DNA from 4 places in the Micrococcus sp. TA1 genome. Region 2 is predicted to be linked to each of the others. Evidence: riboswitches for the same ligand, from Rfam matches in the RefSeq annotation. Region 2 holds a riboswitch; each other region holds the start of a gene.
What was found. A riboswitch is a leader RNA that binds a small molecule or an ion and turns the genes downstream of it on or off. The one in region 2 is predicted to bind S-adenosylmethionine.
Positions count from the first base shown of each region.

Region 1: it holds a riboswitch for S-adenosylmethionine, as region 2 does, so the genes downstream of both, GGQ69_RS11230 (flavin reductase family protein) here and GGQ69_RS01305 (ATP-binding cassette domain-containing protein) in region 2, are expected to answer to the same signal.
Region 3: it holds a riboswitch for S-adenosylmethionine, as region 2 does, so the genes downstream of both, GGQ69_RS13845 (AMP-binding protein) here and GGQ69_RS01305 (ATP-binding cassette domain-containing protein) in region 2, are expected to answer to the same signal.
Region 4: it holds a riboswitch for S-adenosylmethionine, as region 2 does, so the genes downstream of both, GGQ69_RS02295 (O-acetylhomoserine aminocarboxypropyltransferase/cysteine synthase family protein) here and GGQ69_RS01305 (ATP-binding cassette domain-containing protein) in region 2, are expected to answer to the same signal.

Region 1 is NZ_JACHNW010000001.1:2,547,097-2,554,715, forward strand. It holds gene GGQ69_RS11220 (mechanosensitive ion channel family protein) at 33-1,733, opposite strand; gene hisD (histidinol dehydrogenase) at 1,842-3,149, shown strand; SAM riboswitch class IV at 3,288-3,407, shown strand; gene GGQ69_RS11230 (flavin reductase family protein) at 3,477-4,022, shown strand; gene GGQ69_RS11235 (RNA-binding S4 domain-containing protein) at 4,048-4,440, shown strand; gene GGQ69_RS11240 (hypothetical protein) at 4,665-5,426, shown strand; gene GGQ69_RS11245 (class F sortase) at 5,423-6,049, shown strand; gene GGQ69_RS11250 (cold-shock protein) at 6,265-6,468, shown strand; gene GGQ69_RS11255 (aldo/keto reductase family protein) at 6,547-7,554, shown strand.
Region 2 is NZ_JACHNW010000001.1:315,244-322,862, reverse strand. It holds gene GGQ69_RS01325 (shikimate 5-dehydrogenase) at 244-1,062, opposite strand; gene GGQ69_RS01320 (LLM class flavin-dependent oxidoreductase) at 1,413-2,876, opposite strand; gene GGQ69_RS01315 (MetQ/NlpA family ABC transporter substrate-binding protein) at 2,927-3,847, opposite strand; gene GGQ69_RS01310 (methionine ABC transporter permease) at 3,999-4,664, opposite strand; gene GGQ69_RS01305 (ATP-binding cassette domain-containing protein) at 4,666-5,622, opposite strand; SAM riboswitch class I at 5,629-5,722, opposite strand; gene GGQ69_RS01300 (NtaA/DmoA family FMN-dependent monooxygenase) at 6,247-7,619, opposite strand, start outside.
Region 3 is NZ_JACHNW010000003.1:20,339-27,957, forward strand. It holds partial or broken gene GGQ69_RS13835 (FAD-binding oxidoreductase) at 1-1,115, shown strand, start outside; gene GGQ69_RS13840 (sodium:proton antiporter) at 1,506-3,191, opposite strand; SAM riboswitch class I at 3,305-3,427, shown strand; gene GGQ69_RS13845 (AMP-binding protein) at 3,440-5,665, shown strand; gene GGQ69_RS13850 (hypothetical protein) at 5,692-5,916, opposite strand; gene GGQ69_RS13855 (siderophore-interacting protein) at 6,141-7,289, opposite strand; gene GGQ69_RS13860 (siderophore-interacting protein) at 7,494-7,619, opposite strand, start outside.
Region 4 is NZ_JACHNW010000001.1:558,153-565,771, reverse strand. It holds gene GGQ69_RS02320 (GNAT family N-acetyltransferase) at 1-416, opposite strand, end outside; gene GGQ69_RS02315 (glycine--tRNA ligase) at 413-1,804, opposite strand; gene GGQ69_RS02310 (RNA-binding S4 domain-containing protein) at 2,077-2,343, shown strand; gene GGQ69_RS02305 (alpha/beta hydrolase) at 2,348-3,040, opposite strand; gene GGQ69_RS02300 (homoserine O-acetyltransferase) at 3,087-4,208, opposite strand; gene GGQ69_RS02295 (O-acetylhomoserine aminocarboxypropyltransferase/cysteine synthase family protein) at 4,226-5,602, opposite strand; SAM riboswitch class IV at 5,675-5,789, opposite strand; gene GGQ69_RS02290 (VOC family protein) at 5,930-6,586, shown strand; gene GGQ69_RS02285 (CPBP family intramembrane glutamic endopeptidase) at 6,704-7,588, opposite strand.

The sequences.
Region 1 (7,619 bases), 2.2 Mb from region 2:
GCCGTGCGGCCCCGCCCACGGGCCGGGGGCGCTCAGTCCCCGTCGAGGCTGACGTCCGGCCGGGCCCGCCGTTCGCTCTCGGCGGCCGGCTCCCGCCCGGGGTCCGGGTGGCCGGAGTCGTCGTCCGGGCCACCGTCTGCCTGGGCCGCCTTCTCCTTGCGTTCCTGGTAGGCCTGTTCGCCCGGGCCCGCGAACTCCCGGTTGCGCTCGATCGCGGTGATCGATCCCGTGAACATCGACGAGTCCTCGCTCGTCTTCGTCAACGGCGTGGACCCGGTGACCGCGGACCCGGTGACCGTGGACTCGGCACCGGTGACGGCCCGCTGCTGACCGGTGGCGGCAGGGGACCCGTTGGACGATCCCAGCCGGGGCAGTGCGCCGGTGGCCGGCCGCTGCTCCCGGCCCGGACGGGCCCCGCCACCGGGCACCGGACCGGCGGAGGCGCCGTCGTGCCGCGCCGCGGATCCGCCGGCGGCCCGGCGGTACGGGTCCGCCTCCGCCTCGCCGGTCTCCGCGTAGGCCGGGGAGAGCACCGAGACGCTCTCGGCCAGGCGCTGGGCGTAGATGGCCTCCGGGTGCTCGCTGCGCAGGAAGGTGACCAGGTCCTCCCGCACGAGGCAGCGCAGGTCCCACAGGTCCCCGGAGTTCCGGGCGGAGACCACGGCACGGATCTTGACCATGCCGCCGAGGGCGTCGGTGATCTGCAGGGACCCCTCCTTGCCGTCCCACAGCTCGGTGGACTCCAGCAGGGCCCGGAGGCGGTCGCGGGCCTCCTCCATGGGCACCCGCCAGTCGACCTCCATCTCCACGGTCCCGGACAGCGCCGAGCCCACGCGCGTCCAGTTCTCGAAGGGGGTGGTGGTGAAGTGGCTGGACGGGAAGATCACCCGGCGGCCGTCCCAGATCTTGACCACCACGTAGGACAGGGTGATGTCCTCGATGGTGCCGTAGACGTCCTCCACGGTCACCACGTCCCCCACGCGGATGGCGTCGGTGAAGGCCAGCTGGACGCCGGCGAAGACGTTGGTCAGGGTGGACTGGACCGCCAGGCCGGCCACCACGGACAGCAGGCCGGCCGAGGCCAGCAGGCCGGCGCCCACCGCTCGCACCTGCGGGATGGTCAGCAGGATCACGGCCACCGCGATGACGATGATCAGGGCCTCGAGGATGCGCCGGATCAGCACCGTCTGGGTCTGGATCTTGCGGTCCCGCCGGTCGTCCTCGCCCGCGCTCTGGTACTTGGCGAGCACCCGCTCCTCGACGATCCGCACGATCCGCAGGGCCAGCCAGGCCAGTGAGCCGATGATCCCGGCCAGCAGCAGGAAGTTCGTCCCCTCGAACCAGTCGTACTCGGAGGCGGTCAGGCCCAGGGCGATCCTGGCGGCCATCAGGCTCAGCGCCACGGCCACCGGGACCCGGCACCGGGCCACCTGGCGCCGCAGTGCCGGCCGGCCGCGCAGCACCACGTTGAGCAGCACGGAGGCCGCGGTCACGACGGCCAGCGCGATGACGACCCCGACCAGCACGGTGGACAGGATCCCCCAGAACGGGCCGAGGGAGTCCACGGCGCCCTGGGCCCCCTCCTCCATGGTGTCCGGGACGGTGGTGGTGATGTCCTCCGGTGTCGCGGTCCCGTCCGGGACCGGTTCGGAGAGGGCACGGAGGGCCGCCCCGGAGGGAACGGCCGCCCCGGGCAGGGCGGGCAGCACGGAGGACAGGGACATCAATGGCATGGTCCCAGTCTGTCACCGGCGCCTGCACCGGACCTGAACGGGTGGAGAATGGACGCTGAGATCGCTTCAGATCACGGCCGACCACTCCAGTACCGGAAGAGGACCCTCATGCTTTCCATCACGGACCTGCGCGGACACGACGTCGACCCGGCCACGGTGCTGCCCCGGGCCGAGCTGGACGTGGCCGGTGCCGTGCCGCGGGTGCTGCCGATCCTGGACGAGGTGCGCTCCGGCGGCGCCTCGGCCGTGCTGGACCTGGGCGAGCGCTTCGACGGGATCCGGCCGCCGTCGTTGCGGGTGCCCGCCCCGGCGCTGGCCGAGGCGCTGGAGGCCCTGGACCCCGAGGTCCGCTCCGCACTGGAGGAGTCGATCGCCCGCGCCCGGACCGTGCACGCCGCGCAGCTGCCGCCCGGGTCCGAGGTCGACCTCGGGGAGGGGGCCATCGTGGAGAACCGCTGGGTCCCGGTGGGCCGGGTGGGGCTGTACGTGCCCGGCGGACGCGCGGTATACCCCTCCTCCGTGGTGATGAACGTGGTCCCGGCGCAGGCGGCCGGGGTGCCCTCCCTGGCGGTGGCCTCCCCGCCGCAGAAGGACTTCGGCGGCCTGCCGCACCCCGTCATCCTGGCCGCCTGCGCCCTGCTCGGCGTGGACGAGGTCTATGCCGCCGGCGGCGCCCAGGCCGTGGCCATGTTCGCCTACGGGGTGAACGACGACGACGGCACGCGCCTGTGCGCCCCGGTGGACATGGTCACGGGGCCGGGCAACATCTACGTGGCCGCGGCCAAGCGGGCGCTGCTCGGGACCATCGGGATCGACGCCGAGGCCGGTCCCACCGAGATCGCCGTGCTGGCCGATGCCACGGCGGACGCGGAGTGGGTCGCGGCCGACCTGATCAGCCAGGCCGAGCACGACCCGATGGCCGGTTCGGTGCTCATCACCACGTCCCCGGAGCTGGCCCGGGACGTGGTGACCCAGGTCCAGGAGCAGGTGCCGGGGTCGTTCCACGAGGAGCAGGTCCGTCAGGCCCTGACCGGTCCGCAGTCCGGGATCCTCGTGGTGGACACCCTGGCCACGGCCATCGCGGTGGCCGACGCGTACGCCGCCGAGCACCTGGAGGTGCACACCGTGGACGCGCTGGCCACCGCGCGCCGGATCCGCAACGCCGGGGCCGTGTTCGTGGGACCGTACTCCCCCGTGCCGCTGGGCGACTACTCCTCCGGGTCCAACCACGTGCTGCCCACCGGCGGGTCCGCCCGGTACTCCTCGGGGCTGAACACGGTCAGCTTCCTGCGGCTGCAGCAGCTGATCCGGTACTCCGAGACCGGGTTGAAGGAGTTGGCATCGAACATCTCGGCACTGGCCGGGGCCGAGGGGCTGCCCGCCCACGGGGAGGCCGTGGCCCGGCGTTTCCGGTAGCCCCCGGTCACCGCCGGGTGCCGTCCCGCGTCGGCGGCAACCGGCTCCGCAGCACGTGACGGAGGTCACCGTCACAGGCGTTCACATCCGCAGAAGGCCTTTGACCCGTCGCCCCGGCCGTCGTTACGCTGAACCCAGAATCACGAGTTCCCGCTGTTACAGCCCTGGCTTGCGGGACGGCAACCCTCTTCACGCAGTAGTGGGGTGCTCCAGGTGATGATTCGGCCTTCCGGGCAAGCCGGCGGGCAAGTACCGCGTCTGAAGCAGGTACCGGAGGGGCACCGCCCGAGGTCACACTGTGGATGCGCCCTCGAACGGAGGACTCACATGACCGCCCTGGCCACCATCGACCTGAGCCGCACCGCCACCCTGGACACCGACCTGTCCGCCCAGACCCTGCGCTCGGCCTTCTCCCACTTCCCCTCCGGCGTCGCCGCGCTGTGCGGCCTCGCCGATGACCAGAAGGAGGGCCTCGTGGCCTCGTCCTTCACGGTGGGGGTCTCCCTCGAACCGGCACTGGTGTCCTTCGCCGTGCAGAACACCTCCCGGACCTGGCCGCGGCTGAAGCGGGCCGAGCGCATCGGGATCTCGATCCTCGCCGAGGGCCACACCGACGTCTGCCGCCAGTTGGCCTCCAAGGACGGGGACCGCTTCGAGGGCCTGGGCGTTCGCGCCTCGGACCGGGGCGCCCTGTTCCTGGACAACGCCGCGCTGTGGCTGGAGACCTCCGTCTACGCGGAGGTCCCGGCCGGCGACCACCACGTGGTCCTGCTCGAGGTCCACGGCGTCCACGACCACTCCTCCGAGCACGAGCCGCTGGTCTTCCACCGTTCGGCCTTCCGCAACCTGCGCACCGCCGAGGGCAACCAGTAACCGGCCCACCCGTATCCTGGTCCGCATGCCGAACGCCCCGCAGCCACCGAGCCAGGTCCGCCTGGACGCCTGGCTGTGGGGCATCCGCATGTACAAGACCCGCTCGGCGGCGACGGCGGCCTGCCGGGCCGGCCACGTGCGTCTCAACGGCCAGCCGGCCAAGGCGGCCCAGCCGGTCAAGCCCGGTGACACCATCCGGCTGCGCCAGCCGGGCCGGGAGAGGGTCCTGGAGGTCACCGGCCTGCTGGCCAAACGGGTCGGGGCCGCCGAGGCGGTGCGCCACTACGTCGACCACTCGCCGCCGCCGATCCCCCGGGAACTGCTGGCCGTCCCCCAGCGCGATCGCGGCGCAGGGCGCCCCACCAAGCGGGACCGCCGTCAGATGGACCGGCTCCGCGGCCGGGATCCTCAGCCCTGAGGAAGCGAAGCGGGACCGAAACAGACTCAAAAACCGAGTAGGGCGGCGCCCGATGACGTGGTCGTCGGCAGTGCACGTCGGGTAGTGCCTACTAGTGCCCCATTCACAGCCCTCTCATAGGTTGGGGTGCTACCAGTCCACCCCGGACTGGATCCAGCGGACGAAGGATCTTCTGATGCAGCACACGACCCCCCCTCTACCGACGCACGCCGGCCATCACCGGGATGGCAGCCCTGGGCCTGGTCACGACGGTGATGCTGGCACCCGCAGCACACGCCGACACGGACCTGGACCTCGCGGAAGGGCCTGCCAGCACCATCGTGGTGGCGGACGTGGAGGGTGCGGCCGGGACCGGTGGCGCCGAGGCCACTGTCGAGACCGCACCCGAACCAGTCACCGGAACCGGTGAGGAGGCCCCCGCCGAGACCGGCGAGGCACCCGCCGGCGGCACCGATGAGGCGCTCACCTCCGGTACCGGCGAGGCGCCCACCCCGGAGACGGGTGACGAACCGCCCGTCGGCGCCGAGGCGGGTCCCGCCGACGCGGAACCGGCCGAGGGGATCCCCGCAGCGGGCCCCGCGGAGCAGGACGGCCTCTGCACCGACGCCGCCGCCGGGGACCAGCAGGATGCCGGGACCGGTGACGCGGCACCCACGGACACCGGCACCGGTGACGCCACCATCGAGGCCGGCACGGACGGCACGGACGGCCTCGTCGAGACCGCGGCAGCGGCCACCGGTGACGGCGATGGCGACGGCACCCTGACGGACCCGGGGTGCGCCGCCACCGCGCCGGACCAGGCCGGCACCGGTCCCGGCGCCCCGTCCGGGGACGACACGCAGTTGCCGGTCGGGGGCGTCGACGCCGGCCGGGGCGAGGCCGCCGGCCAGAACGTGGTCCTGCCGATCGCCACGGCGGGCGCCCTCGCGGCCGCGGTCAGCCTGGGCGCCTACACGCTGGTCCGCCGGAGGCGAAGCGCGGCATGAGCCCCCGGGACGTATCCACCGTGGACACCCGCCGGCCCCCCGTGCGGCCCCGGCGTCTCAGCACCGTGCTGGCCGGGACCGCACTGGCGGTGTCCCTGGCGGGTTGTTCGATGGATACGTCCGCGTTCCTGAACAACGTGGAGTCGGCATGGAAGGGACCCGCAGACACCCTGGCCACACCTGTCGCTCCCGCCGGACTGGAGATCCCGGCCATCGGCCTGCGGACCGGACTCATCGGGGTACAGGTCCAGGACGACGGGACGCTCGGGGTCCCGGACAGCGGCGAGGACGTCGGGTGGTATTCCCCGGACGAGGATCCGGCCGGAGGCCACCCGACCGTCTTCGTCGCCCACGTGGACACCCCGGCCGGGCCCGCGGTCTTCGGGCGGTTGCCGGAGCTGCGCCCCGGGCACGAGGTACGGGTGACCGACGCCGGCGGGGACGCCCGCGTCTACCGGGTGGATCGCGTGGAGGACCACCCGGTGGACGACTTCCCCACGCTCGAGGTCTACGGAGCGGTGGCCGGTGACGAGATCCGGCTGATCACGTGCACGGGGGTCTTCGACACCGGCCGGGACCAGTACCTGGAGAACCGGGTGGTCTATGCCTCACGCTCCGGGTGAATTCTTGGCCAACGCCGAGGATTCGACCCCGTGGGGCTGTTGTTTCGACCACTCTCACGTAATATGGGCGACGAAGTGTAGTAGCAGTAAGTCCGTCATCACTGCGGACCGGTCAGCTCTCGGGCTGGACGGGGCGTTGGGAAGCGGTTTCGCCACACACCGCTTCGCCCCCGCGGGAATCCCCGTGGGTAAACACCCCAATGAAAGAGGCATCCATGGCCACCGGTACCGTCAAGTGGTTCAACGCTGAGAAGGGCTACGGCTTCATCTCCCCGGACGACAACTCCGCTGACATCTTCGTCCACTTCTCCGCCATCGAGGGCTCCGGCTTCAAGGAGCTGCAGGAGGACCAGAAGGTCGAGTTCGAGGCCCAGCAGGGCCCGAAGGGCATGCAGGCTGCTGCAGTCCGCCCGCTCTGATCTGATCAGACGCCGCAACGGCCGCTCTCCCCGTCGGGAGGGCGGCCGTTGCCGTTCCCGGCCGACTAGGGTGAATCCATGAGATTCAGATACCTCGGCAACAGCGGACTCAAGATCTCCGAGATCATCTACGGCAACTGGCTGACCCACGGCTCCCAGGTGGAGAACGAGACGGCTCACGCCTGCGTCCGGGCCGCCCTCGACCAGGGCATCACCAGCTTCGACACGGCCGACGTCTACGCGAACGGCAAGGCCGAGTCGGTCCTGGGTGAGGCGCTGAAGGGAGAGCGCCGGGAATCCCTGGAGGTCTTCACCAAGGTCTACTGGCCCACCGGCCCCAAGGGTCCCAATGACACCGGACTGTCCCGCAAGCACATCCTCGAGTCGATCAACGGCTCCCTGCAGCGTCTGCAGATGGACTACGTGGACCTCTACCAGGCGCACCGCTACGACGTGGAGACCCCCCTGGAGGAGACCATGCAGGCGTTCGCGGACGTCGTGCGGTCCGGCAAGGCCCTGTACATCGGCGTCTCCGAGTGGCCCGCGGACAAGATCCGCGAGGCCCACGCCATGGCGAAGTCGCTGGGCATCCAGCTGATCTCCAACCAGCCCCAGTACTCCATGCTGTGGCGCGTGATCGAGCCCGAGGTCGTCCCCGCGTGTGAGGACCTCGGAATGTCCCAGATCGTCTGGTCCCCGATGGCCGGCGGCACCCTGACCGGCAAGTACCTGCCCGGCCAGCAGCCCCCGGCCGGTTCACGGGCCACCGACGAGAAGGGCGGCGGTCAGCAGACCATGGCCGCGTGGCTGACCGATGACGTCCTGACCGCCGTCCAGAAGCTTAAGCCGATCGCCCAGGACCTGGACTGCACCATGGGCCAGTTGGCCATCGCCTGGGTGCTGTCCAACCCGAACGTCGCCGGCGCCATCGTCGGCGCGTCCCGCCCCGAGCAGATCGTGGAGAACGTCCGGGCCTCCGGGATCACCCTGGACGAGTCCACCCTCGCGGCCGTGGACGCCGCCATCGGTCACGTGGTCACCGACGACCCGGCGAAGGTCTCGGTCCCCGAACGCCGCGTCGTCTGACCGGCGCCCGGCAGCGCCCGGTCGCGGTCGGTCTGCCCGACCGCGACTGGCCTGGCCGGGCCACG
Region 2 (7,619 bases):
CCCGCCATGAATTTCGTCCCACAAACTAGGTCCAAAACGGAATACCGTTTTGATCGTACAGATCTGACTTCCGAGACAGTGTGCCCCTGGAGATTGGGGGGCGGTCCGTCAGTCCGGAGGAGGTAGGAAGTCGCTGTTGCCGGGCGTGAAGGCCACGGGAAGAAGACGGACACAGAGACCGCCCCCTTGAGTCAGGCCAGAATCACGAGGAGCGGGTGGCGGTCTCGGTGGAGCCGGGCTGGCCTACTCTGCCCGGACGAATTCTTCGGCGTCCTGCACCTGCTGGTCTGTGGGGCGGATACCCGTGTACAGCACGAATTGCTCAAGCGCCTGGATGGTGGCCACCTCCGCACCCGTGATGACCTTCTTGCCCGCCACCCTGCCGGCTTTGATCAGCGGCGTTTCCGGCGGCAAGGCCACCACGTCGAACACCACCTCGGCGGCTTCAACGGTCGCGGCCGGAAAGGACAGAGAGTCCGCTTCGGCACCGCCTGCCATGCCGATGGGCGTGACGTTGATGATCATGTCGGCGGTGGCACCGCCCAGTTCGGCCCGCCACCTGAAGCCGTAGAGCTCAGCGAGGGCACGCCCTGTGGCCTCGTTCCGGGCAATGATGGTGAGGTCGCGGAAGCCCGCGTCGCGCAGCGCAGCGGCAGTGGCCTTGGCCATGCCGCCGGCTCCCTGCAGTAGCACCGAGGAGTCGGTGGGCACGTCGTTGCGTTCCAGCAGCTGCTCAATCGCCGTGTAGTCGGTGTTGTAGGCAGTGAGGTGGCCGGCGTCGTTGACGATGGTGTTCACCGAATCGATCGCCTTCGCGGAAGGATCCATCTCGTCGATCAGGGCGATGACGTCTTCCTTGTACGGCATGGAGATGGCGCAGCCACGGATGCCCAGTCCGCGGACACCGGCGATGGCCTGCTCCAGGTTGGTGGGGGCGAAGGCCTTGTAGATCCAGTTCAGCCCGAGCTGTTCGTAGAGGTAGTTGTGGAAGCGGGTCCCATTGTTGCTCGGGCGGGCCGAAAGCGAGATGCACATGGTCATGTCTTTGTTCAGAATCGGCACCCCTCCATTAAACGGCCAGGCCCGCAATGAGCCCGCTACTGCCCCTCGTCTCATCAAACATTCCTTTGATGAGATGCCTAACGCACCATCAGGGCACTTTGAGTAAGCACCTAGAAACCCCGGCGTTTGCAAGGGGTTGGCCACTGCAACCAGACCGCCATTTTGTCTCAATCGCCTGTCTCATTCGCTCCAGTCTCAACTACGAAAAAGTCGTCGAGTTGTTGAGAAAGGGTGAGAGTGGCCAGCCTGGGGTTATGCGCTGTCGATGTCAAAGGTCGACTGCACGGAGTGCAGAAGCCGACTATCCGGATCGATCGGTCACCGCCTCAACAAACGCTCTTCGATGAGGATCACGACAAGCCACCCGCTAGGGCGGCATCCCGCTTGCGTGGGCGCTCCGTAGCAGCGGCCGAGTACTCGTGGAAGACGCCGCGGTACCGGGCCGCAGGGTGGTCTTGCGGCAGACGGTCACCTCGACCGGAGAGCTTATGGCGGAGCGAACCCGGCGCGTATTCGGACTGGGCGAGCCCACGGCGGCGCAGTTCGGGCAACAGCCCTTGGATGATGTCGGTGTAGGTGCCGGGGAGGGTGGAGTTGACGATGTTGATCCCGTCGATGCCGGCGTCCTGCCAACGCTCGAGGGCGTCAGCGATCTGCTCGGGGGTACCCGCCAGCCGGTTGTTGATGGCGCGGTAACGGATGAAATCCTCCAGGGTGGGATTCTGGGTGCCCGCGGCACGCCGGGTAGCCTCCAGATGTCCCTGCGCCCCCTGGGTGGTCAGGTCTTCCATCCTGGTGTCCAGGGGCAGCCCACCGAAGTCCGCCCCCATGCCACCGCCGATGTGAGCCAGCATCGAGTCGAGGTCCATTGTGGAATCCAGGTCCTGGGATTTCCGCCTCACCTCGTCCTCGGTGGAGCCGACGATGATGTGGAAACCCTGCAGGAACTTCACGTCCTCCCGGCTGCGGCCCTGAGCTTCGGCCAGGTCCCTGACGCCCCGGGTGTATTCGAGCGCGTGGGCCGGATCGGTCAACGCCGTGAAGGCGGCCTCGGCGTGGGTGGCAGAGAACTGCTGACCCCGCGGTGAGCCGCCGGCCTGGAAGAGCAGCGGTGTGCGCTGCGGTGACGGGCTGGACAGGTGTGGCCCCTCCACGGAATAGCGCTGGCCCTGGTGGTGGATCTTGGCGACTCCTTTCGGGTCGGAGAAGATGCTGCGCTCCTTGTCCTGTTTGAGTGCGTCGTCCTGCCAGGAGCCTTCCCACAGCTTGTAGACGACTTCCATGTACTCGTCCGCCCACGCATAGCGGTCATCGTGGGCCTCCAGCCCGGCCCCGCCGAAGTTGCGGTGGGCGTTCTCCAGCACGGACGTCACGATGTTCCAGCCCACGCGCCCACCGGACAGGTGATCCAACGTGGACATCTGGCGGGCGAACTGGAACGGATGGGACTGGATGACCGAACTCGTGGCCGCCAGCCCGATGTTCTCCGTGGTCGCGGCGAGGGCTGAGAGCAGCACGATCGGGTCATTGGAGGGAATCTGCAGCCCGTGCCGCAGGTGCTCGGCCCATCCGCCGTTGTGGTCCCCGTACAGGCCCACCACGTCGGCGAAGAACATCGCATCGAACTTCGCCTCCTCGAGCTCCCGCGCGAGGTCCTGCCACAACTGCAGGTCGTTGAAGCGGTGCTGTTGAGCCTCGGGACGCCGCCACTGGCCGCCCTGGATGTGGCTGCCGGTGTTCATCAGGAAGGCGTTGATGATCAACCGCGGTCGCTGGCCCCCGCCAGGGCGTTGTGTTCCGGTCCGGGAAGTCATGCTGGTCCTCCGTGATAGGGGATCGAATGGGCGGCCAAGGGCAGGGCCTCCTACTCCGCGGTGTAGTCGGCCCAGATCTGTGCGGAGTTGTCCACGGTGATCTTGTCGGTGAACTCGACCACCCCGCCCTGATAGTCCTCGTACCACTGCTCGACCTCGTCGGACTGGTAGGCCTCCTGCAGCACTCGTGCGGCTTCGGTATCCCGGAACTCCGGTTTGGCGGTCAGCACCACGGAGAACGGCAGTTCGACGTCCGGATCGCTCTCCAGGATCAGTTGCGTCTCGTCGACGTCGTAGCCGGCCTCGGCGATCAGACGGATGAATCCGAACCCGGCGTCGACGTCGGGCAGGGTCTGCGCCAGCGACTGCTGGTCCACCTCGATGAACGTCAGGTTCTTCGGATTCGCGACGATGTCCTGCTGAGAAATCTCGGTCACGGACTTCTCCGGATCCAGCTTGATCAGCCCGGTTTCCTCAAGCAGCTTCAACGCCCGGCCGTTGTTGGACGTGTCGACCGGGATGGAGATCTGCGCGCCGTCCGGGAGGTCCTCGAACGAGCCGTGCTTCGTGGAGAAGAACCCGCTGCGCCCGTAGTAGATGGAGAAGATCGGCTCCAGCGCGGTGTCGTTGTCCGTATTGAATTGGTCGAGATAGGCGATGTGCTGGAAGAAGTTGACGTCGTACTCCCCCTGCTGGACCGTCTGATTCGGCTGGATGATGTCCGTGACGTAGGTGGTTTCCAGGGTCCAGCCGTCCTGGGCCAGCTGCTCCTTCACCAGTTCGGTCGGTTCCTGATACGGCGCCGACTCGGTGACGATCATGGAAATGGTGCGGTCCTCATCCACGTTCCCGGCGTTCTGGGCCAGACCGCAGGAGGTCAGGGCGAGGCCGGCAACCGCAGCCAGGGCCGGGATGCGCACGGCGTCGATCCGACGGCGTCGGGCGGTAGTGGAGTGCTGGTGCGAAGACATGGGAGTCCTTTCGGGGGTACGGATGACAGGTCGTGACGCAGCACAGGATCGGGAGGATCCCTGCGCGAGAAGTGAGCGAAGTCGCCGCCTCAGTCCATTCGGCGCCGTCGTCGGCTGGTACGTCGGGCGGGTCGGGTGGGATGCGGGGCTGTCAGGTGATGCGCTTGTCCGTGAGGCGGACCAGGCGGTTGCCGGTGAACTGCACGACCGAGACGAGCAGGAGCATGATGGCGACCGCCACGAGCATGACCTCGGTTTCATAGCGGTAGTAGCCGTAGCGGATGGCGAAGTCACCGATACCGCCGCCGCCGACGAGGCCGACCATGGCGGAGTAGGAGATGAAGCTGACGGCCGTGATCGTGATCGATCCGATCAGCGCCGGCCGGGCATCGACCAGCAGGACGTTGCGGATGATCTGACCACGCGTGGCGCCCATGGCCCGGGCAGCCTCGACCGCCCCATTGCCCAACTGGGTCATGTTCTGCTCGACGAATCGGGCAAAGTACGGGATGGCATTGACCGTGAGTGGAACGATCGCCGCCGCCGTCCCGACCGTGGTGCCCACGATGAATCGGGTGGCGGGGATGATGGCGATGAGCAGGATGAGGAACGGGAACGAGCGGACCATGTTGACGAGTCCGGACACCACGCGGTGTGCCCTCGGGGACGGGGAGATGCCGTCCGGGGCGTGGGTGAAGAGCCAGATGCCCAGTGGCGTCCCCAGCAGTACTGCCAGGGGTATCGCCACGATGATCATGAGGAAGGTCTGGCCCAGTGCGAAGCTCAGCTCCGGAAGAAGGTCGATGACGCGATCCATTTCAGTGCCCCGCTTTCGTGCCGATGAGCTCCAACGCCGTCCGGTCCGCGGGTCCGCCCGCCGGTCCCGGGCCGGTCAGCAGTGAGTCATCACCGCCCCGGGCCGCTCCGCGGTCCACGGTGATGCCATCGGAAACGAGGTACCGCCCGATCGAGGTCTTCGGTTCGAAGGCCCCCGACCGCAGGCCGGCGGAGGTGAACTGTTCCACGATGCGCCCCTCCTCCATCACGGAGATGTCATCGGCCAGGGCCTTGACCACCTCCATCTCGTGGGTGACGAGCACGACGGTGATCCCCAGCTGGCGGTTAATATCGGCCAGATACTGCAGCACGGTGGCCGTGGTGAACGGGTCCAGTGCGGAGGTCGGCTCGTCGCAGAGCAGGACCTTCGGACGGGTGGCCAGCGCCCGGGCAATGGCCACCCGTTGCTTCTGCCCGCCGGAGAGCTGGGCCGGATAGGCCTCGGCCTTTGCCGTCAGGTCCACCAGTTCCAGGGCCTCCATGGCCCGCTGGCGCCGAGCCCGGGCATCGGCCACCCCTGCGAACTTCAGGCTCAACTCAACGTTGGCCACCGCAGTGTGGTTGTTGACCAGGTTGAACCCCTGGAAAATCATCCCGATGTGGTGTCGCCTCCGGCGCAACTCCTCCGTGGACAGGGACGTGAGCTCCTCGCCCTCCACCCACACCTCACCGGACGAGGGACGCTCCAGCAGGTTGATGTTGCGGAGCAGGGTGGACTTGCCGGCACCTGAGAAACCGATGATCCCGTGGATGGATCCACTGGGAATGTCCAAAGACACGTCATCCACCGCGGTCAAGATCCTGCCCTTACCGGAAACGCCCGCAGCAGGCACGGCTCGGGGACGACCCCGGCGAAGAAGCGACCGACTGCCCGGTCGCGGACCCGATCGGTCTCGCACCGCCGTGAACGTCGTCGTGACATGCCGCAGAGAAATCATGTGAAACCTCCATCGTTCCTGGCGGTAGCACCCGCTTCCGCAGGACGGTGGGTTGCTGCGGCGTCATCGAGCCAGATCTCTCGGCCGCTCTGGATGGGAACAGACCTAGGTAACCAGCGACCTGCGCCACAGACCATTCGTCAAGTCACGCGGTGACACCTGGACGCGTCCGGGGCGACGGAACCCGGAATCGGCCCCAAAACCCCTCCAAGATGACGCTCCGTTGAGCCCGGGGTGCATTTCCCTGTTCCGCGGCTCACCACGCGGCGCCTCGTTACTTTTCGCCTAACCCGGTCCTGAGTCAAGATGCGGGTGTGTTGGCCGGATAACCCCGACAAGATACCCACCCCCAGTCGTTGATCATCCGGGGAGTCACGGCACCGGGGCCTGTGAACTGCAGAGGTACGTGACCGGGTTCCCCGATCGTCGGTGGCGCACTCTCAGACTGAGTGTCGTCTGGCATCCAAAAGAACTGAGACACCCGCCCCTGCAGGAGCGAGCGGATCACGCGGTCTCCGGCTGGCTCCAGCATCCGAAGTTCCCCTCCGCTGACAGCATCTCCCTACATATCAGAGGAGATATTCGGGGAGGTTGGCCAGCCGGGTGTCCAACCTCCCCTGAACATCACGCTGAGACGACGTCAACCGCGGACCTATTCCGGTGCTTGTCCGCAGGATGGCCGGCCGGAACCCAGGGTCCGTGACCCAAGACTCGTTCCCTCAGCGTTTCCCCTTCCTGGTACGAGGTGCGGTAGCGCCCGCGCCGCTGGAGCTCCGGTACGACCAGCTCCACGAAATCGGTGAGTGTGTCCGGCACGTGGTACTGGCGCAGGTTGATCGCATCGAGGCCGTCCTCGTCCATCCAACGCTCGATCTCATCGGCCACCTCCTCAACCGTCCCGATCGCCCTATGGGCCAACCGCAAGAATCGAAATTCCTCCCGGAACTCTCCCACCGTGCGGTGACGACCGAACCGGTCCGCCGCGCCACCCTCGGGCAAGTCCCCCGAGGCCACGAGGTCTCCAATGATGGCCTGGTCGGGGAAATCGTCGTAGGTCACCGGGGACTCCGTCCACGCCAGTGCCCCCTCGAAGGAGATGTAGGAGTCATACGTTCGGGCCTTGTTCAGCGCTTCCTCGCGGGTGCGCCCGACGATGACGTCGACCAGGGCGGTGGTCTTTACCGACCCCGGCTGCCGGCCGTGGGCGGCGGCTGCGGCATGGACCTCTCTGACCAGGGCGGCCGATTCCGCGCGTGTGGCCCCACCGACGAGGATGAGTTCGGCGTTCTTGGCCGCATAGGCCACCCCGCGGGTGCTGCCTGAGGCCTGGGCCAGGAACGGGACGCGCTGCGGTGAGGGGTGGACGATCGATGCCCCGTTGACCACGAAGTGCTCCCCGGTGTGCTCGATCCGGTGGATGGATCCGGGCCGGGCATAGACGCGCGCGTCCTTGTCTGCCGCGACCGCACCGACATCCCAGGAGCCTTCCCACAACTGGTAGGCCACGTCGATGAACTCATCGGCGCGGGCGTAGTACTCCTGCGGTTCCAAGGGCTTGTCCCAACCCTCCTTGCGCGCCGTGGACCCGGTGTTGGAGAACACGATGTTCCAACCGGCCCGGCCCTCGGAGAGGTGGTCGAGCGTGGAGGCCCGACGGGCCAGCGCATGAGGGTCACCGAAGCTCGTCGGCGACGTCACCACGATGCCCAGATGCTCCGTTGCCGCCGCGATGATCGAGGCGACCTGGAAGGGATCCAGTACCGGAAGGAACGCGCCGTGCTCGCCCGTGGGGTCATACGAGTCTCGGTAGATGTTCTTGCCCTCGGGAATATCGGCGAAGAAGATGCCATCGAGCAATCCCCTCTCGGCCAACCGGGCGATGTCCTTCCAGAAGGGCGGCCGATCGAACTGAACGCGCCGGTCCCCCGGCTGAGCCCAGACGCCGTAATAGAACTGGTTGATCGTGGCCGCTTCGAAGAGAAAGACGTGCAGTTGCT
Region 3 (7,619 bases), on a different contig from region 2:
GCCTACGCCGGGGGGCTGGTCATCTCCCTGCGGACCTTGAACCGGCTGCTGGAGATCGATGCCGCCAATCGGATCGCCGTGGCAGATCCGGGCGTCGTCGTAGAGAAGTTGGACCAGGCGGCCGCCGAACACGGGCTGATGTACGCCCCGGACCCCGTCAGCTACCAGACCGCGACCATCGGTGGCACGGTGGCCACCAACGCAGGCGGCTTGCGCTGCCTGGCCCACGGTGTCACCCGCGACGCCATCGCCGGGCTCGAGGTCGTCCTGCCCGACGGCCGGTTGCTCCACACCGGCTCCCGGACCCGGAAGAACAGCACAGGCTATGACCTGACGGGGTTGTTCATCGGCTCCGAGGGGACCCTCGGCGTGGTCACCAAGGTCCTCGCCCGTCTCAAGCCCCGCCCCACCGGCACCCCGGTCACGTTCCAGGCGCATTTCCCGACCATGACTGCCGCAGGAGAGGCGGTCGCGGCGATCATGGCCTCCTCGACGACCCCGGAGATCCTGGAACTGATGGACCGGAACTGCATCGACATCGTCCAGCGGCACTTCCCCTCCACCATCACGACCGATGGGCAAGCCCTGCTGGTGGGCCAGACCGTGGGCACCGATGCCCACCGGCAGGCAGAGGAGATCGTCTCAGCATGCCGGGCCGCCGGGGCCGTTCTGGCCGAGGCGGGCGACGGCGACGATGTGCTCCGGACCCGACGGATGGTGAACCCCGCGCTCAGCGCCGCGGGTTTGGCCCTGTCCTGCGACGTTGCCGTTCCGCCCAGCCGATTGGCGCAGATGTTCGGGCGCATCGAGAGCATCTCCGCCCACACCGGTTACTCGGTAAACACCTGCGCCCATGCCGGCGACGGCAACATGCACCCCGCCGTGCTGGCCCCCAGCGATTCCCCGAGGACGTGGCCGCGGCCGAGCACGTGCTGACCCTCATCACCGAGGCCGCCTTGGAGATGGGCGGCGTGATCTCTGGGGAGCACGGCATCGGTTCGCTCAAGACTGGGATGCTCACCCAGCAGTTCGACCCGGACACCCTGGCCCTGCAGCACGAGCTGAAAGCCTTCTTCGATCCTCATGGCATCCTGAACCCCGGGCGAGCCATCTGACCGGCATCACTCCGACATCCCGGGGAAGCAGGCACCGGTCAGCCTGAGCTTCGGGGAGTGGCTGCGACGTTATCTGAAGCCCCAGTTGGCGTTCCAGTCAGCCTGCAGTGAGGGTGCTGTAGAGATGACCGCCAGGCCGTTGGCGGCGTACACGTAGCTGCCAGGATCCACTGATTGCCCCACTCGCCCGCCAGGGCTCGGCCGAGGGGCCCGTCGTGCCAATACCCGACTTGAAGAGTGCGGGCCTCTGATTAGAACTCGATTCCCGGAACGCGGAGGGTCACGACCAGGGCGTGTCTCCTCGTGGGTGGCTGGTTGCGTTGACATGTGCGGCGCGGGGTCATGTGCCCAGCGCTTCAGTCTCAGACGAGAGACATGAGGAGACACGCCCTAACCCGGGCGGGTGGCCTCCGTGTCGATGAAGTGCTGCGCGCGTTGCAGGGTGTGCGAGGAGTACGTGCCCCCGGAGCGGGCGTCCAGCAGCGCGGCCTGTTCCACCTCGACCAGCTGCCGGCGCAGCTCCCGGTACTGTTGCCGCTGGCTGTCCGGGTCCACCTCGGCCACCATCGCCGCCAGTGCCTGCGTGGCCGCCCGGCCCTCCCGTCGGGCCCGCTCCACCACGGCGGGGTCGAAGGGACTGCCGTCCTCACGGAGCAGCGTCCTGTTCTGCAGGTAGGCCTGGCGCGCGGCGATGATCTCATCGGCCAGGCGGCCGATCTCCCGGCGCTGCGCCTCCTCGTCGGTCCCCTTGATGCCGAGCACCCGGATCAGCAGCGGAAGGGTGCCACCCTGGACCACGAGCGTGAGGATGGCCACGGAGAAGGCGATCAGGATCAGTTCGGGACGGTACGGGATGTCAGCCGGGAGGGACTGGGCCGCGGCCAGGGTGATGACGCCGCGCATCCCGGACCACGCCAGCACGGCCCCGCCCCGCCAGCCGAGGCCCTGCGTGGCCAGGAAGTGCGCATCGGCACGCCACCGCCGCAACCGGGCCACCGTCCGCGGGTGGGGCGGCTCCCCGGACGCCGTGGACTCGAGCGCGGCATCGAGGTGCCGCGCGAGCTGGGGGACCCGCCTCTGCCGCGCCCGGAGCACGGCGATGAGCGGCACCACGAAGGCGATGCGCACCACGACGAGGACCGCGGTGCACAGCACGGCGATCCCGACGGCGAACCACAGCCCCCGCCCCGAGGCCTCCGCGTCCGCGACGATCGAGGTGATCTCGAAGCCCATAAGCAGGAACACGCCGTTCTCCAGGAGCAGCTGGATGGTGCGCCAGTTGGTGCGGTCGGTGAGCCGGTCCGCCGCGCTGAGGCGCTGGGGCGCCTGGTGACCGGTGAGGAGGCCGGCAGTGACCACGGCGATGACGCCCGAGGCGTGCAGGTTCTCCGCGGGCATGTACGCCAGGAACGGCACGGTCAGGGAGATCGCCGTGGTGAGGACGGGCTGCTGCCGGATCCTGGACCGGAACCAGACGGTCCCGGCGCCCACGAGGAGACCGAGGACGATCCCGGCGCTGACGGCGTAGGCGAAGTCACCGATGGCACCCCAGAAGGTCACGGCGCCGGCGGTGGCCGCGATGGCGGTGCGGAGCATGACCAGCGCGGTGGCGTCGTTGACCAGGCCCTCCCCCTCCAGGATCATCACCAGCCGGGGCGGCAGGCCCAGTCTCTTGCCGATCGAGGTGGCCGCGACGGCATCCGGCGGGCTGATGACCGCCCCCAGGGCCACTGCGGCCGCGAGATCGATGTCCGGCAGCAGCCACCAGATCAGCCACCCCGTGGCGAAGGCGGAGGCGATCACCAGGAACACGGACAGGGCGCTGATGGTGCCGAGGTCCCGGCGGAAGTCCGTGATGGGGACGTTGACCGCCGCCGAGTAGAGGATCGGCGGCAGCGCGATCATGAGGATCCATTCCGGGTCCAGCAGGATCTGGGGCGCCCCGGGGATCATGCTGCAGCCGATGCCCACCAGGACGAGCAGGATCGGCGCCGCGACGCCTAACCGGGGCGCGAACAGCGAGACCAGCACGATGATCAGGACACCGGCCACGGCCAGCAGTGCGATGTCCTCCATGTGCAGTCCCTGTCCGTCGGCGTCGGTGCACGTCAAAACTAGGGCATCAGGCCGGTGCGTAGCACTGCTTCACCCGTTTCGCTCCGCGGACAGGACCGGTCGTAGAGTGGAGGCGACCATCCCGAGCGGCTGAGAGATCTGGCTCCGTGACGCCGCAGCAACCCGTCCATGGTCCTGGGGTGCCCTCCCGGCACTGCAAGGACCGGACCAGGTGCTACTGCCAGATTCGATGGAAAGAAGGTTCTGTCTTGTCTGTTGCCCCGCACGCCGCTCCCACCGCCACCGCGCGCGACACCCCCGCCCACGCCCCCGGTGCCCTGCCCGGCCCGCTGCCGGCCGACGTCGTGGACGCCGCCGATCCTTCCGTCCACCCGGGCCGGCCCGCGGGCCTGTTGCACGGCGGGCTCGGGGACGGCCGGCCCGTGCGCGAGGAGGACCGGCTCGCGTTCTGGGATGCCGCCGCGCGGCGCCTCGAGTGGGAGACGCCCTGGCACACCACCCACTCCTGGACCCCTGCCGACCCGGCCGCCGAGCGCGGCCCGGAGATCCGCTGGTTCGAGGGCGGCCGGTTGAACGTCGCGGTGAACTGCGTGGACCGGCATGTGGCCGCCGGCCGCGGGGAGAAGGTGGCCCTGTACTTCGAGGGCGAACCCGGTGACCGCCGCGCCGTGACCTACGCCCAGCTCCAGCGCAAGGTCAGCCAGGCCGCCAACGCCCTGCTCGAACTGGGCATCGGCAAGGGCGACCGCGTGGTGGTCTACCTGCCGGTGCTCGTGGAGACGATCGTCATCACCCTGGCCTGCGCGCGGATCGGCGCGGTGCACTCGCTGGTGTTCGGCGGCTTCTCCGCCGAGGCGCTGCGCTTCCGCGTGGAGGACACCGGCGCGAAGCTGCTGGTCACCTCAGAGGGCCAGTACCGCCGCGGCCAGGCCGTGCCCGTCAAGGACAACGCGGACGAGGCCGTCTCCGGCCAGAACCAGATCGAGCACGTGCTGGTGCTCAACCGCACCGGCCACACCGAGGTCGGGGACGGCCCGGGCCAGATCAGCTGGACCGAGGGCCGGGACGTGTGGTGGCACGAGATCGTGGACCGCCAGCCGGAGACCCACACCCCGGAGTACTTCGACGCCGAGACCCCGCTGTTCATCATGTACACCTCGGGCACCACCGGACAGCCCAAGGGCCTCGTGCACACCTCGGGCGGCTACCTCACCCAGGCCTCCTGGTCCTACGACTACCTGTTCTCCCATCCGGACGTGTCCGAGCGGGAGAAGGACGTGCACTGGTGCACCGCCGATCTCGCCTGGGTCACCGCGCACACCTACGAGATCTACGGACCGCTGTCCAACGGCGTCACCGAGGTCATCTACGAGGGCGTGCCGAACGCCCCGCACCCGGGCCGGCACTTCGAGGTCATCGAGCGCTACGGCGTCACCTCCTACTACACCGCTCCCACCCTGGTCCGGTCGCTGATGGGCTGGTTCCCCGAGGGCATCCCCGCGGGGCACGACCTCTCCTCGATCCGCCTGGTGGGCACCGTGGGAGAGGCCGTCAACCCGGAGGCATGGACCTGGGCCCGCACCCAGATCGGCCGCTCGCACCTGGACGCGCTGGACGCCCGGCTCCAGGCCGAGACCGGCGACGACGACGCGCGGGTCCCCCGCGACGGTTCCGTGGGCGTGCCGATGGTGGACACCTGGTGGCAGTCCGAGACCGGCGCCACCGTGCTCTCCCCGCGCCAGGCGGACGAGCGGTTCAAGCCCGGGTGCGGCTCCCGCCCGCTGCCCGGGGTGGACGTGGCCGTGGTGGACGACGCCGGGGCGCCCGTGGCCGCCGGGCTGCAGGGCAAGGTCGTGGTCACCCGCACCGGCCCGGCCATGGCCCGCACCGTGTGGGGCAACCCGAGGCGCTACTTCACCTCGTACTGGAAGGACTACGCCGGGCAGGGCTGGTTCCTGGCCGGCGACGGTGCCAAGGTCGACGAGGACGGGGACACCTGGATCCTCGGCCGCATCGACGACGTCATCAACATCTCCGGACACCGCCTGTCCACCATCGAGATCGAGTCAGCGCTCGTGTCCCACCCCGAAGTGGTCGAGGCCGGGGTCTGCCCCGTTCCGGACGCGAAGACCGGGCACGCCGCCGTGGCCTTCGTGGTGGCCCGGGCGGGCTTCGGGGACGCCCCCGCGCCGGCCGGCACCGGGGCCGGGCCCGCCGCCGACGCCGCCGAGGAGCTGCGCCGGCACGTCGGCCGGGTCATCGGGCCGGTGGCCAAGCCACGCGAGGTCGTCTTCGTGCCCGACGTCCCCAAGACCCGCTCCGGTAAGATCATGCGCCGCCTGCTGACCCAGCTCTACGAGGGCACCGCCCTGGGCGACACCACCTCCCTGCAGAACGAGCCCTGCGTCGGCCAGATCGCCGAGGTCATGGGCCGTCGGCCATCGCACCGCCCGGCCGCCGCGCAGGACGGCTGACCCCGGACCGTCGAGATGGTCACGGCTCAGGACGATGCGGCCCCGTGCCGGTCACAGGCCGGGTCCACCACGGCCACCTGGACGGGGTTCACGATGAGCCGGATGCACCCGCAGGGGTCCGTCGACGTGGTCTCCAGGTTGCCCTCGGCGCCGTAGGGGCGGAGCGGGGCGAGGGTCTTGCACAGGCAGAAGTAGTCCCGGTGCGGGGTGCTCGTCCGGCACTTCATGGTGATGGTCTTGGCATCAAGCATGGCAGCGGCTCCAGGGTGTGCAGTCAATGGGCTGGGTGAGACCGGTGCTGTCATCGACCGTGGCGGCCCGGGGGTCCTCACAGACTAGAAATCGGGGCACCCCGCTGGTAGTGGACGATCGTCCACTACTTTCCGGTAGAGGGCCTTCCGGGCGGCACCATCGGACAGGTCCGGGCGCGGGCCGCGGCGCCCGGGCAGCCACGGGCAGCCACGGGCCCAGAGTTTCAGTCCCCCGACGAGCCCCGGCTCCAGTACGAGGACAGCGAGAGCATCCGTCGGTCCACGCCCCGGTCCTCCAGCAGGTGCCGCCGCAGGGACTTCACCGCGGCCTTCTCCCCGTGCACGAAGGCCTGTACCCGTCCCGGAGGCCACTCCATGGACTGGACGGCGCCCGGCAACGGTGACGGGACGCGCTCTGCCAGTCCCCGGTGCAACCAGCTCACCGTCACCCCCGGGGGCGCCTCGAGCTCCCACTCGTCGGCCGGGCCGGGGACCTCGATGAAGGCCGCCCCGACGGCATCGGCCGGCAGGGCGGCTAGGGCCGCGGAGATCGCCGGCAGGGCCGCGGCGTCCCCCACGAGGAGGTGCCAGTCGGCCCGCGGGTCCGGGGCGTACTTGCCGCCCGGGCCCGAGAACGCGACCCTGTCCCCCACCCGGGCCGCCGCGGCCCAGGGCCCGGCGACGCCCGCGTCCCCGTGGACCACGAAGTCGATGACGAGGGTCCGGGCGTCGGGGTCCACGGAGTGCACCGTGTAGGTCCGCCGGACCGGGCGCTGGTGTTTCGGCAGGGTCTTGCGCAGGGCCTGGATGTCATAGGGCGGTTGAAGGCCGAGCGCGGGGTCCACGAACAGGATCTTGACGTACTTGTCCGTGTAGGCGTTGTCCCGGAACTCCTCGAAGCCGTCACCACCCAGGGTCAGGCGCTGGATGTGCTCGCTAATCCGCTCCGTGGCCACCACCTCCAGGACGACCTGCCGGCGGCCTCGCCGTTCCCGGCCGTGGTCCACCCCGTCCGCAAGCGGTTCACCCTCGCGCCGCGACCTGGTCTCCGGGAGGCGGTCGTCATACCGGTGGCGGCCGTACGTCCCATGGTGTTCGCGATGCCCGTGGTGATGGCCGTGCGCACGGCGCCCCTGGGGGTCCTGGCCCGCCCGGAGGCGTGCCGCCTTCAGCGCGTACTTGGCCGCCTTGTACTCGTACTTGGCCACGGAGTACCGCTCCGCTGCGACGCGGTGGCGTTCCACCGCAGACGCGAGGTCCGCCTCCGCGGCACCAGGGGTGCCGGTTCCGTCACCGGCACCGGTGCCGGTAGCGGCGTCCGCGGGCACCCGGCCGCCGTCGTGCCCGTGCGGCGTGCCGTGGTCGCTGCCCATGCCATGTCTCCTCGACTGCGTTCTGTCCTGCGTCGCACCAGGCTGACTCGTGCGGACTCGTACGGACTCGTGCTGTGCCGATCAGCGTACGGCGCGCGCGGGGACAGCGAAACCGGCCGGCCCACGGTCCGTGTGGAGGACCTCGGGGCCGGGCGGCCCCTCACAGCGGCAGGCCGACGGGCCCGGCCGTCTGGGCCGGGACGCTCAGGCCTCCGGGAAGATCTGCCCGATCGGTTCGCGCTTCTCCGCCTGGAAGGCCTCCTCGGCCCGGCCATAGGCCCAGTAGGCGGACAGTGACATCTGCCGGCGGTCCACCCCGCGCACGTCGGC
Region 4 (7,619 bases), 240 kb from region 2:
ACGTTCCCCTCGTGCCCGACGGCGAACCGCGTCTTGAGCTCGACGGTCCCGATGGTCTCCACGGCCACGTCGGCCTCCGCGCGCAGTGCGTTCAGCAGCATCGTGCCGATGCCTCGGTTGCGCACGGGCGCGGCCGTCTCGGCGTAGAACCACAACCGCCTCGGGTGCACCCGGGAGGTGGAGACCACCCCGGCGGCCACCGGGACACCGTCGTCCTCGGCGACCAGGCAGCGCACCCAGCCGTCGGCGGCGCCCGCGGCCGGGCCGCCGTCATGGGAGGGCCGCAACAGGGTACGGTCCTGGTGCTGCTGCGGGTCCGAGGGGTCACCCCAGGTCTGCAGCAACCGCAGGTCGTCCCCCTCGGCCCACGGCCGGAGGGTGACGTTCCCGGACCGGTCCGCCGCCGCCCCGGTCACTGGGCCAGCCGCTCGAACAGCCAGCCGCGCACCTGGTCCAGGCCCACGCGCTCCTGGGCCATGGTGTCCCGCTCCCGGATGGTCACGGCCTGGTCCTCGAGCGAGTCGAAGTCCACGGTGATGCAGTACGGGGTGCCGATCTCGTCCTGGCGGCGGTAGCGGCGGCCGATGGCGCCGGCGTCGTCGTAGTCGATGTTCCAGACCCCGCGCAGCTCGTCGGCGAGCCTCTTCGCGGTCGGCACCAGCTCCTCCTTGCGGGACAGCGGGAGCACGGCGGCCTTGACCGGGGCGATCCGCGGGTCCAGGCCCAGCACGGTGCGGATGTCCGTGCCGCCCTTGGCGTTGGGCGCCTCCTCCTCGCGGTAGGCGTCCACCAGGAACGCCATCATGGAGCGGGTCAGCCCGAAGCTCGGCTCGATCACGTACGGGGTGTACCGCTCGCCCGTGCCCTGGTCGAAGTACTGCATCTTGGTGCCCGAGGCCGCCGTGTGGGAGTTCAGGTCGAAGTCGGTGCGGTTGGCGATGCCCATCAGCTCGCCCCACTCCGAGCCCTGGAAGCCGAACCGGTACTCGAGGTCGATGGTGGCGTCGGAGTAGTGGGCGCGCTCGCCGTCCGGGACGTCGAAGCGGCGCATGTTGTCCGGGTTGATCCCCAAGTCGATGAACCAGTTCCAGCAGGCCTCCACCCAGGTGTCGAAGTGGCCCTTGGCCTCGTCCGGGTGGACGAAGTACTCGATCTCCATCTGCTCGAACTCGCGGGTGCGGAAGATGAAGTTGCCGGGGGTGATCTCGTTGCGGAAGGCCTTGCCGATCTGGCCGATGCCGAACGGCGGCTTCTTGCGGGCGGCGCCCACCACGTTGAGGAAGTTCACGAAGATGCCCTGGGCGGTCTCGGGGCGCAGGTAGTGCAGGCCCTCCTCGTTGTCCACCGGTCCCAGGAAGGTCTTCATGAGCCCGGAGAAGGTCTGCGGCTCGGTCCACTGCCCGCGGGTCCCGCAGTCCGGGCACACGATCTCGTCCATGCCGTCCGTGCCGCCCTCGGGCCGGCGGCCCTTCTTCGCCTCGAACGCCTCGATGAGGTGGTCCTGGCGGTGGCGCTTGTGGCAGGAGAGGCACTCGACCAGCGGGTCGGTGAACGTGTCCACGTGGCCCGAGGCCTGCCAGACGGCGCGGGGCAGGATGATGGACGAGTCCAGCCCGACCATGTCCTCCCGGCCGCGCACGAAGGTGTTCCACCACTGGGTCTTGATGTTGTCCTTCAGCTCCACGCCCAGCGGCCCGTAGTCCCACGCCGAGCGGGAGCCGCCGTAGATCTCTCCGGCCTGGAAGACGAATCCGCGTCGCTTCGCGAGGGAGATGACCTGGTCGAGGGTGGACTTGGGGGCCATGGGGGCATCACATCCGTGTCTGCGCATCGGCCGCTGGCGGCGGCCCGCGCTGGTGCTGGTGGGTCGGGCGGGGCAGCCGGTGCGAGACCGGCGACTACGTCAGACAGTCTAGGTGCCCGGCCGCCCCGGCACTGAACCGCCACCACCGCGGTTCGCTCGCCGTGGCCGGGCACGATCGGGACGGGCGCCGCGCCCGGCGCCCCTCGGGGCGCTCCCGCACCGAGGCGGATATTTCCTCACCCATTCCCGGCGTGATCGGCGACAATGGAGTCATGTCCGATCACACCGCCCGCCACGCACCCCAGTCCCCGGCGTCCCATCCGACGCGGCTCGAGATCCGTGACGAGGTGATCCGGCTCGGGCAGGCGCTCAAGCTCGCCAACCTGGTGGAGGACGGGGCCGACGCGCGGGTGGTCATCGAGGCCGGGCTGGTGCAGGTCAACGGGGACCCCGAGACCCGTCGCGGCCGTCAGCTGCACCACGGGGACATCATCGAGTTCTCCGGCGAGGCCGTGAAGGTGGTCCCGGCCGGCCACTGAGGGGCTACCGGACCACGTAGTCCAGGTACTCCCCCACGTGCCGCAGCTCCTGCGGGCCGATGCCGTGGCCGATCCCGGCGTAGAGCACCTTGGTCAGCTCCACGTGCTCGTTCATCCAGGCGTGGGTGTACTCGACCTTGTCCTGGGTGATGACCGGATCGGCCTGGTCCCGGCCCCAGAACACCTTCGGCCTCACGGCCCTGACGGCCTCGTCGTCGAAGAACCCGGCCAGCGGCCCGATGCCCGCGCGCGCCGCCGCCCCGTCCTGGTCCGGGTTCACGGCGAAGCCGGAGAGCCCGACCACGCAGGCGTAGGCCTCCGGGTCCAGCCGCAGCAGCGAGGTGGCCATGGCCATCCCCATGGAGAACCCCAGCAGGGAGACGCTGGAGAAGTCCTCGCGCTGGGTGTCCACCCAGGCCTGCAGGTCCTCGACGGCGGCGCGCACCGCCAGCGGCGAGGAGGACATCGAGGTGCTCAGCGGGAACCAGGTGAACCCGCCGTGGTCCATGGCCAGCGGGGCCCGGACCGAGGCGATGGTGAACCTGCCCGGCAGTTCGGGGACGATCCCGAACAGGTCGTTCTCGTCCGCACCGTAGCCGTGCAGCACCACCAGCAGTGGGGTGCCCGCGCGCTCGGCCTCGGGACGGGACCAGCGGACGAACGGCTCGGGGGTGGCGGCAGCGGCGGCATCAGTCATACCCACAGGGTAGAGGCCCCCGGTGAGAGCCGATCAATCCGGCCGGTCAGAGTCCCAGGACCCGCTTCATCTCACCGGCCACCTGGTCCATGTCCGTCAGGAACCCGTCGTGGCCGATCGGCGAGTCGATCATGAACACCGGCACCTCACCGGGCAGCTGGCGGGCCAGTTCCTGGGACTGGCCCGGGAAGTAGAGCCGGTCCGAGTCGACCGCGGCGATGAACGCCGCGGCGGGGATCCCGGCCAGCACCTCCTCCTCGCTCCCGCGGCCCCGCGCCACGTCATGGCTCATCAGCGCCTCGGTGAGCACCAGGTAGCTGTTGGCGTCGAAGCGTCCGGCGAGCTTGGCCGCCTGGTGGTCCAGGTAGGACTCCACCTGGTACCGGCCGCTCCGGCGCAGCGGGTGGCCGAAGGGGTCCTCGTCCTGCTGCGGACTCCGCCCGAACCGGGACCCCATGTCCGGCTCGGAGCGGTACGTGATATGCGCGATCCGCCGGGCGATGCCCAGGCCGGCGTCGGGCCGGGAGCGGCCGTAGTAGTCGCCGCCCTGGAAGTCCGGGTCCAGCGTGATCGCCTGGACCTGGGCCTGGGCGAACGCGATCTGCTCGGCCGTGGAGTGGGCGCCGCAGGCGATGACGGCCATGCCGCGCACCCGCCCCGGGTAGGTCGCGGCCCATTCCAGGGCGCGGGCCCCGCCCATCGAGCCGCCGATCACGGCCTGCCACGCCTCGATGCCCAGGGCGTCCGCGAGGCGGGCCTCGGCATGGACGGAGTCCCGGATGGTGGTGAACGGGAACCGCGAACCCCACGGGGTGCCGTCCGCGTCCAGCGAGGACGGACCGGTCGTCCCGTAGCAGCCGCCCAGCATGTTGGGGGCCACCACGAACCACTGATCGGTGTCCACCGGCGCGCCCGGTCCGATGATGCCCTCCCACCAGCCGGCCTCCGGTTCCCCGGTGGAGGCGGCCACGTGGGTGGAACCGGTCAGGGCGTGCAGCACCAGCACGGCGTTGGACCTGTCCGCGTTCAGCGTGCCCCAGGTCTCGTAGGCGATCTCCACGGCGGGCAGGTGACCGCCGGCCTCGAAGTCGAAGGCGCCGATCCGCCGGGAGTGCAGGCCGCCGTCGGGAAGGGCGGTGCGGGTCTGGTGGGGGCTGGTCATGGTCATGGGGGTCCCTCCGTGCCTCACGCGCTGACGTTGGCGGCGGCGAACCCCTCCTCGAGGTCCGCCAGGATGTCATCGATGCTCTCCACGCCCACCGAGAGCCGGACCAGGCCGGGGGTGACACCGGCGGCGCGCTGCTCGGCCTCCGTCAACTGGGAGTGCGTGGTGGAGGCCGGGTGGATGACGAGCGAACGGATGTCGCCGATGTTGGCCACCTGGTGGTGCAGGCGCAGGGCGTCCACGAACCGCGCGCCGGCCTCGCGGCCACCGGCGATCTCGAAGGACACGAAGCCGCCGGCGCCCTGGGGCAGGTACTGCTGCGCGCGCTCGTACCAGGGGCTGGATGCCAGGCCCGGGTAGATCACGGCCTCGGCCTGGGCGTGGCCGTCCAGGTAGTCGGCGACCCTCTGCGCGTTGGCCACGTGACGCTCCATCCGCAGGGACAGGGTCTCCAGGCCGAGGTTGAGCAGGAAGGCGTTGAACGGGCTGATCGAGCTGCCGAGGTCGCGCAGCAACTGCACGCGGGCCTTCAGGATGTAGGCGAGGTTGGCACCGAGGATGCCCCCGACGCCCAGGTCCCGGGCGAACACCAGTCCGTTGTAGCTCTCGTCCGGGGTGTTGAAGCCCGGGAAGCGCTCCGGCTGGGAGGCGTAGTCAAAGGTCCCGGCGTCCACGATGACCCCGCCCATGGCCACGGCGTGGCCGCCGAGGTACTTGGTGGCCGAGTGCACGACCACGTCCGCGCCGTGCTCGATCGGCCGCAGCAGGTAGGGGGTGGCCAGGGTGTTGTCCACGATGAACGGCACGCCGGCGGCGTGGGCGACGTCGGCGATGCCCCGCAGGTCCGGCACGTCCCCGCGCGGGTTGCCGAGGGACTCGGCGAACAGCAGCTTCGTGGTGTCCCGGACGGCGCCCGTCCACTCCTCCAGGTCGTCCGGGTCCTGGACGAAGGTGGTGGTGATGCCGATCTTGGCCAGGGTGTGCTTGAACAGGTTCTGGGTGCCGCCGTAGAGGGAGGCCGAGACCACCACGTGGTCCCCCGCACCGGCGAGGTTGAGCACGGAGAAGGTGGTGGCCGCCTGCCCGGAGGCCAGCAGCAGGGCGCCCACCCCGCCCTCGAGGGCGGCGATCTTGCCCTCCACGGCCTCCTGGGTCGGGTTGCCGATGCGGGTGTAGATGGGCCCGAGGTCCTTCAGGGCGAACCGGTCGGCGGCGACCTCGTGGGAGGGGAAGTCGAAGGAGTTGGACTGGATGATCGGCAGCGCGGTGGCGCCGAAGGGGTTGACCTCCGGGATGCCGGCGTGCACCTGCCGGGTCTCGAAGCCCCAGTTCGCGGCGGAGTCCGTGGCGCCGGCCGGGTCGGTGTCCGGGGTGGCCTGGTTCGGGGTGTCAGTCATCGACATGGCTCCTGTATCCGTCCAGGGCCACCCGGTGGCATCACGGTGCCGTGAAGCATGCCGCGCCGTGGTGGCCCGCGCTTGCAGGTGCCGGTCGACACCCGCCTGGTCCTCACCCGGGGCACCCCACCGCGAGCTGGAGGGTTGCCGGCCAGCAAGCCGGGGCTCGATGCTGGCGCTCATGACCTGCGCCCAGTCTGCCAGATCGGTGCGAGCGGGTCATCCCGTTCGGTCACAGTGTGACCGCGGCCCCGCCGGAGTGTGATCTGCGCAACTTTTCAAGTGAGGGTAACCTAAGCGATCTCCGCCACGGGGAAGTGGGACGATATGGGCATGATGCGCCTTGATCACGTCTCGTACGCCGTCGGCCCCGAAGAGGGCCTCCCCGCCGCGGTGGCCCGGATCGCCGATGCCCTGGGCATCGAGCGAGTCAAGGGCGGGGTCCACCCCCGCTTCGGCACCCGCAACGCCATCTTCCCGTTGCGCAAGCACCAGTACCTGGAGGTCGTCGAGGTACTCGACCACCCCTCCTCCGGCAAGGCCCCGTTCGGACAGGCCGTGCGCGCCCGCTCCGAGATGGGCGGCGGCTGGATGGGCTGGTGCGTGGCCGTGGACGACCTGGCCCCGTTCGAGGAACGGCTCGAGCGCCAGTCCGTTCCGGGCAACCGCAAGTTCCCGGACGGCCGCGAGCTGACCTGGCGCCAGATCGGCATCAAGGGCCTCATCGCCGACCCGCAGGTGCCCTACCTGCTGCGCTGGGATGACGGCATGGAGGAGCTGCACCCCTCCCGCGCCGCGGAGCCGCAGGCGGAGCTGTCCTCCATCACGATCGCCGGATCGCGGGACCGGGTGCGGGGCTGGCTGGGACTGGACGACCCCGAGCAGAGGGTCGAGGACCTCAACGTCATCTACGAGTCCCCCTCCGGCACGCCCGGCATCCTCGAGGTCACCTTCGAGACCCCCAAGGGCACCGTCACCCTCTGACGCGCCCCGCGGCCCCCGCCCCCTCCCGGCCCCCGGCCCGGTGGGCGGGGGCCTTCGCGTCCAGGACGCCCGCCGGTCCCGCGTGGAGCCGACCGGAACAGGCGGCGCGGGCCGGGCTCAGGTGCCGAACAGCCCCAGCCGGGCCAGGGCCGGGTAGGCCACGAACCCGGTCACGTCCAGCAGCAGGTGGGCCACGACCAGGGGCATCACGCGCCGGTAGCGCACGTACAGCGCACCGAACACCAATCCCATGAGCAGGTTCCCCACTCCCGGCCCGATCCCCTGGTACAGGTGATAGGCCCCGCGCAGGACCGCGCATCCCACCACCACGGTCGTGGCGTTCAGGGGGACGACGGCGCCGCTCGCCCAGGTGCGCAGCCCACCGGGCTCGCCGGGCCGGGCCGGGTCCAGCCCGGACCTCAGTTGCTGCAGGTAGCCGAGCCGGTCGAAGAGCCAGGCCACCACGATGACCTCCTCCAGCAGCGCGTGCCGCAGCGCGGAGAGCACCAGGACCGGGGTGGTCCACCAGTACTCGTCCAGCGCGCTGCCCACGATGGCCGTGGTTACCCCGGCCGCCCGCCCGGCCGCGTAGACCGCCAGGGTCCCCAGGCCGATCGCCACGAACAGGGCCCCGCCCCAGGCCAGGTCGGCCCCCGGACGACGGGCGTCCAGGCCGAAGGTCCGGAACGGATTGCGGCCGCGGATCACCAGCAGGTGGAACACCAGCAGTACCGGCACCAGGGCGAAGACGATGTCCAGCAGCTGGTACGTGAGGTCCCAGTACTGCCGGTCCGCCAGCGGCGGGTTCAGCGTGGTGGTCTGCCCGGACAGCGGGCCCCGGCTCATCTTCTCCAGCAGGTTGACGATCGCGTAGACGGCCGACTGGCCCAGGGACAGCCCGAGCACGATCGCGATCTCCCAGCGGACCGTGCCGGCCGAGGGCGGGGTGATGGCCGAGGGGCGCAGGCGGTCGGTCGGCCGGGAGGCTGCGGGGGTGCTCACCGCACCAGTGTAGGAAGGGCCGCCGAGGGAC